2 linked regions of the Parasedimentitalea psychrophila genome follow. The protein of the gene in region 1 interacts with the protein of each later gene in a pairwise test. Links are inferred from orthologs where the notes say so. Each region holds a gene or a part of one and is shown on either strand. Other genes may lie near its edges. The genes, in order: tpiA and pepT.

Region 1 (3,061 bases):
CCCCATTCCAAAATCCCTATATAATCAGTCAAGTTAACACTTGAGGCCCTGTCCCGATGACCAATGCGTCCCAACCCCTTGAAGGTGCACCACTGATTGCGCCTTCCACTGTCAGCCATCCCTTGTACGAATCGGTGGTCGAAGCCTGCCGTTCGGTTTATGACCCGGAAATCCCGGTTGATATTTATGAGCTCGGGCTGATCTACACCATCGATATCAATGACGAGAGCGACATCAAGATCGTCATGACCCTGACCGCTCCGGGCTGTCCGGTGGCCGGCGAGATGCCGGGCTGGATTGAGGATGCTATCTCGCCAATTGACGGGGTGAAATCGGTTGATATCGAGCTGACGTTCGAGCCGCCCTGGGGCATGGAAATGATGTCCGACGAGGCCCGGCTTGAATTGGGCTTTATGTAACGCTGGGCTGACCTTAATGGTCTTTGGCTTGGCGCCACACCGGTGCCACACCAACGGCGTACTGAGTTCACCAAGCGGGGTGCTGGGTTCACTAAAATGTGCATCTCAGATGAGTGTTTTTCCTGCATAATCCTGAACCGGGGTTGAGACGCCCCGGCCGCACCCTTAGATTAGGGGCCATAAGGAGACATCGATGTTTGGCATTCCCGGTAAGCAAGCCGTCACAATCACCCCCAAAGCCGCAACTCAAATTTCTAAGTTGATGCTGTCGGCGGGGCATGCTGGTCTGCGGATCGGTGTCAAAAAAGGCGGCTGTGCGGGCATGGAATACACCATGGAATACGTCCAGCAACCTGACCCCAATGACGAGGTGGTGGAACAGGATGGCGCCAAGGTGATGATCGCGCCAATGGCGCAGATGTTCCTGTTTGGCACCGAAATCGACTATGAGGTGTCTTTGCTCGAGGCAGGGTTCAAGTTTAACAATCCCAATGTCTCGGATGCCTGTGGCTGTGGCGAGTCGATCAGCTTCAAGGATGTGCCCGTAGAATGATGGCGCAGAAGTTGGCGTGAGACATGAGGCGGGGTGTCCCGCCTTTTTGCTGTCTGGCTGCTGGCTCTGATCCAATTGTGTTGGCGGTAATTGTCTCGCCGGGCCGACAATGCTACCAAATTGCAAAACTTTAGCAGGAGGCGGCAGATGCGGCAGAAATTGGCGGCAGGAAATTGGAAAATGAACGGCACAAGTGCGATGTTGCCGGAACTGAAGGCTTTGGCCGAGGCCTATGGCACTGCGGGCGTTGAGGTGTTGATCTGTCCGCCTGCCGCCTTGCTGCACCGCGCCGCTGTGGTGGTCAGCGATAGCGCGGTCGCTGTGGGGGGGCAGGATTGCCACGCTGCTGTGTCAGGCGCCCACACCGGTGACAACAGCGCAGAGATGTTGAAGGACGCGGGCGCCAGTGCGGTCATTCTGGGTCACTCCGAGCGCCGCACAGACCACAGTGAGCGGGACGCGGCGGTTTGCGCCAAGGCTGAGGCTGCGATGGCGGTTGGTCTGACGGCCATCGTCTGTCTGGGTGAAAGCCTGCAGCAGCGCGAAGCGGGCGAGACATTGACTGTTATTGGTGCTCAGCTGCAAGGATCGGTCCCGGATGGATCGACCGCTGATAATTTGGTCATTGCCTATGAACCGATCTGGGCCATTGGCACCGGCAAGGTGCCGACACTGGAGCAGATTGGCGAAGTGCATGGGTTTTTGCGCGCCCAATTGGTTGCACGGTTTGGCGATGAGCTCGGCACTGGCGTGCGGCTGCTTTATGGCGGCTCGGTGAAGCCCGGCAATGCCGCCGAGATTTTTGCTGTGGAGGATGTGGATGGGGCGCTGGTTGGCGGAGCCAGTCTAAAGGCCGCAGATTTCGCACCGATCATTGCGGCGCTGGAGCGCAGCTGATCCTGCGTGGAGGGGCGCTGCGCCCCAGCGGCGCAGGCCTCCGGCGGGAGTAGTTAGGAAAAGATGATGCCGGAGACCTGCGCCATTTTGGCAGGTCTGTCAGTCGTTGATGTCGTGGTCAAAGGTTTTCACCTGGCCCTGCGGGCGGGCAAAGATTCGCCGCATCAGAAGCCAGGCGAGCAGTGACAGGGCGGCAAAGATCAGCAGCAATATGGGAAGGCCCAAAGACAGGCCGGTGTTGAGAAGGATCAGTGACACCGCTGCAGCGCCGATGGCGAAGCCCAGAAAGACAAAGCCGGGAGCCAGCACTTCGACAATGGCCAGCAGCAATGCTGCTGCTGCCCAAAGCCACCAAATTGACCAAATGGGGTCACTCATTATTTTCCTCCGGTCAGCATCTTGAAGGCATTGCCAAAAGCATTAACCGCGTCGGCGGGCAGAATGATGGTCTGCTTGCCGTCGCCGTTGCCGAGAGTTGACAGCGCCTCGACCTGCTTCAGCGCCACCTGGTATTGTGCTGCCTCGATGCCATTTTCCTTGATCGCCTTGGCCACCACTTCGGTGGCATAGGCCTCAGCGTCGGCCTGGATGCGGCGGGCCTTGGCGGTTTGCTCGGCGGCGTAGAGTTCGGCGTCGGCGGCCAGTTCAACCGCGCGGCGGGTGCCTTCGGCCTCAGTCACCTGGGCGCGCCGGGCGCGTTCGGCGTTCAACTGCTGCATCATGGCGTCGCGGGTGGCCTGATCCAGGTTCACATCGAGGATCTCGGTGCGGGTCACTTCGACGCCCCAGTCGTCAACCGAATCTTCAACAGCCAACTTGATGGTGGCGATCAGCTGGTCGCGGTTGGATTGCACCTCGTCCAGATCCATCTTGCCGATTTCGGCGCGCACGATGCCGGCCACGGTGGTGGAGATGGCACCGTCAATGTCGCGGATACGGTAGACCGTCTTTTCCGGCTCAATAATGCGGTAAAATACCGAGGTTTCCACTTGCACCAGCACGTTATCCCTGGTGATTGCGTCCTGGCTGGCCGAGGGCAGCTGCCGCTCAAGGATCGAAATTTTGTGGGCAACCGCGTCGAGAAACGGAATGACAAAGTTGATGCCAGGGCCAAGCACAGCGTGCAGTCGGCCAAAGCGTTCGACAACGAATTTTTCGGACTGTGGTACGATGCGGACACCTTTCAGGATCA
Region 2 (3,301 bases), 3.1 Mb from region 1 along the record:
AATATGCGGGCTGATGTCAACGTATCGATCTGCCGTCCCGGTCAGTATGAAAAATACCAGGAGTCTCAGGACTTTGCCCATCTCGGCACCCGTTGCGAAATCAAGAACATGAACTCGATGCGGTTCATCCAGCAAGCGATCATTGTTGAAGCCGAACGGCAGATCAAAATCGTCGAGGCTGGCGGCACCGTGGCCCAGGAAACTCGTCTCTATGACGTCGAGAAGGGCGAGACCCGGTCGATGCGCTCCAAGGAAGAAGCGCACGACTATCGCTACTTCCCCGACCCCGATCTGTTGCCGCTGGAAATCGAGCAGGCCTGGGTCGACGAGATTGCCGCCACCCTGCCGGAACTGCCAGACGCCAAGAAATCGCGCTTTATCGCCGATTTTGGCCTGTCCGACTATGACGCCTCGGTGCTGACGGCGGATGTGGAATCGGCCGCGTATTTTGAGGCCGTGGCCGAAGGCCGCAACGGCAAGCTCTCTGCGAACTGGGTGATCAACGAACTTTTTGGCCGCCTGAAAGCCGACGACAAAGATATCGCCGACTGCCCGGTCTCTCCGGCGCAACTGGGCGGCATCATCGCGCTGATCTCGGCGGATACCATCTCCGGCAAGATCGCCAAGGATCTGTTTGAGATCGTCTATACCGAGGGTGGCGACCCGGCTGAAATCGTCGAGGCGCGCGGCATGAAGCAGGTGACCGACACCGGCGCCATTGAGGCGGCTTTGGACAAGATCATCGCCGACAACCCGGCGCAGGTGGAAAAAGCCAAGCTGAACCCAAAACTGGCGGGCTGGTTTGTCGGGCAGGTGATGAAAGCCACCGGCGGCAAGGCCAACCCCAAGGCCGTGAACCAGCTAGTAGCGCAAAAACTGGGCGAATAACCCAACGGTTACAGCAAGTAATACGAGGGCGGCCATAGGGTCGCCCTTTTGTTTTGCCGCCTTCATCAGCTTGACTCTCCGCCAAGCGGCCCGTTCTCTGGGCAAAAATTCAGGAGTCACCATGCAGAACAGTTTCAATCAGGAACTCGAAGACCGGCTTGTCCGCTATGCTGCAATCGATAGCCAAAGCGACGAAAACTCTCCCTCGGCCCCGAGTACCAAATGCCAGTTCGGGATGTTGGACCTGCTCAAGGAAGAGCTCAGCTCCATTGGCGCACAGGACGTGCAGCTGACTGAATACGGCGTTGTGCTAGCCACCATTCCAGGCACTGTGCCGGGGCCAACGATTGGCTTCCTTGCCCATGTGGACACGGCGCCGCAGTTCAATGCAACAGGCGTCAAACCACGGGTGATCAAGGGCTACAACGGCGGTGATATCACCTTCCCGGACAATCCCGACCTTGTGTTGTCTCCGGCCGAGCATCCGTATCTGGCGACCAAACAGGGCCACAACCTGATAACGGCATCTGGCACCACTCTTTTGGGGGCCGATGACAAGGCGGGTGTGTCGATCATTATGACAATGGCACGTCATATGCTGGACAATCCAGACTTCCGCCGCGGACCAATCCGCATCGCCTTTACCCCGGACGAAGAAATTGGCCGCGGCGTGGGCGACGCGCTGATCACAGATCTGGCCGCCGATTTTGCCTATACTCTGGATGGCGGCGAAGTGGGTGAGATCGAATTTGAGAGCTTCTCGGCTGACCGCGCCGTTGTCACCGTTACCGGCGTCTCTATCCATCCCGGTCTGGCAAAAGAGAAAATGGTCAACGCCATCCACCTTGCCTCCAAGATCATACAGACGCTGCCGCAGGCAACCATGACACCCGAGACCACCGATGACCGCGACGGCTTTATCCATGCCACGGATATGCTTGGTGGATCGTCTGAAATGGTGATCAAACTGATCCTGCGTGATTTTGAAATGGAGGGGCTGGCGGCCAAAGGCAACATCCTGCGGCAGGTTTGCAGCGCGGTGCAGGCCACGGAACCCCGCGCATCCATCACCTGCGAAATCTACCCGCAATACCGCAACATGCGCTACTGGCTGGAGAAAGACATGACGCCGGTTGAGCTCGCCCGGGAGGCCAGCAAGGCGCATGGGATTGACCCGGTGTCAGTGCCCATTCGAGGCGGCACCGACGGCTCGCGGCTCACGGAACTGGGAATCCCGGCGCCAAATATCTTTACCGGCATGCAATGCATCCACGGACCACTGGAATGGATCTCGGTGCAGGACATGGTGACCGCAACCGAAGTTTGCCTGTCGCTGGCCAGCCTGGCCGCAGATAAGCAGGCCGGATAAAGCCCCCAAAGGCAAATCAAGTTGGGCGCTGGGGTGATACCGGCGTCCAATTATGCGATGTGCCGCTGGCGTCACATTCCCACCTTGGCCTGCCCCCCTGCTCTTGCTAAACACATGCAACAAACAAACGATCCGGATCCTGATGATGTTCGAGTACAAAGTTGTTCCCGCCCCCGCCAAGGGCACCAAGGCCAAAGGGGTGAAGACGCCTCAGGGGCGGTTTGCCGTGACCATTGAGCAGCTGCTGAATGACATGGGGGCTGACGGCTGGGAGTTTCAGCGCGCCGAGCTGTTGCCCAGCGAGGAGCGCTCGGGGCTGACCGGATCAACCACCCATTGGCGTAATGTGATGGTGTTTCGCCGCCCCACCGGGGATGAGGAAATGAGCATGCCCGCCGCACAGGCAGATCACAGCCCCTCCGTCCGCGCTGTCCACGCCCCTGAAACGGTGCCGCTGACCGCAATCGCGGGCGACCCTCAGGCTGCGGCAGATGCCACCCCGGTGCCCGGTGCCGGTGCCCGCGAAATGCAGGCCGATGATGGTGTCGAAGAGCTGAGCCCGGTGGCTGGCGTCACCGCCGCGCTGAAAGCACGGGCCAAGCAGCAAAGCGACGAGGACGGCCAGTAATCAGGCCGCCCCAGCCCGCCTCTTGATCAGGCGTCGATGTCCAGTGCCAGCGCGTGGATGCGCGGCACAATATCCCCCAGCGCCTTGTGCACCATGCGATGACGCTGCAGCCGGTTTTGTCCGCCAAACGCGGCGGCCCGGATCATCACGTTAAAGTGGCTTTCGCCGTGCCCGTCGTGCCCCGCATGGCCGCGGTGGCTGTCACTGTCATCAACGACCTGTAATTCAGACGGTTGAAACGCCTCTTGCAGCCGATTTTCGATCTCTTGCGTGATGTTCATAGCCTCATTTCCCATATTTTTTTCGTTACCCCCTTCTATCTGCCGCTGTGTAGATTAAAGTGTTTGCTCCGAGTCGAATAGATGCGTCGTAGAAGGTGCACCCCCATGAGCAAGTCAGATCCTTTCGGTTTCGAT

Evidence for each region.
Region 2: the proteins of tpiA (region 1) and pepT interact in binary tests that used the Escherichia coli proteins (3 or more experiments, as listed by UniProt). The link is inferred for Parasedimentitalea psychrophila from one-to-one orthologs.

Annotation. Positions count from the first base shown.
Region 1 is NZ_CP127247.1:3,220,072-3,223,132, forward strand. What follows is about bases 253-2,994. They hold tpiA (triose-phosphate isomerase), read left to right. Parts: upstream 253-1,119; coding sequence 1,120-1,869; downstream 1,870-2,994. Other genes in these bases: QPJ95_RS15695 (SUF system Fe-S cluster assembly protein), read left to right, coding at 253-419; QPJ95_RS15700 (HesB/IscA family protein), read left to right, coding at 613-972; QPJ95_RS15710 (NfeD family protein), read right to left, coding at 1,969-2,247; QPJ95_RS15715 (SPFH domain-containing protein), read right to left, coding at 2,247-2,994. In the rest of the region: more of QPJ95_RS15695, read left to right, coding at 57-252; more of QPJ95_RS15715, read right to left, coding at 2,995-3,061. UniProt on the Escherichia coli protein: Involved in the gluconeogenesis. Catalyzes stereospecifically the conversion of dihydroxyacetone phosphate (DHAP) to D-glyceraldehyde-3-phosphate (G3P).
Region 2 is NZ_CP127247.1:127,593-130,893, forward strand. The notes cover bases 152-3,133. They hold pepT (peptidase T), read left to right. Parts: upstream 152-1,009; coding sequence 1,010-2,257; downstream 2,258-3,133. Other genes in these bases: gatB (Asp-tRNA(Asn)/Glu-tRNA(Gln) amidotransferase subunit GatB), read left to right, coding at 152-888; QPJ95_RS00620 (DUF4177 domain-containing protein), read left to right, coding at 2,397-2,885; QPJ95_RS00625 (BolA family protein), read right to left, coding at 2,912-3,133. Outside these bases: more of gatB, read left to right, coding at 1-151; more of QPJ95_RS00625, read right to left, coding at 3,134-3,166; QPJ95_RS00630 (DnaJ domain-containing protein), read left to right, coding at 3,272-3,301. UniProt on the Escherichia coli protein: Cleaves the N-terminal amino acid of tripeptides.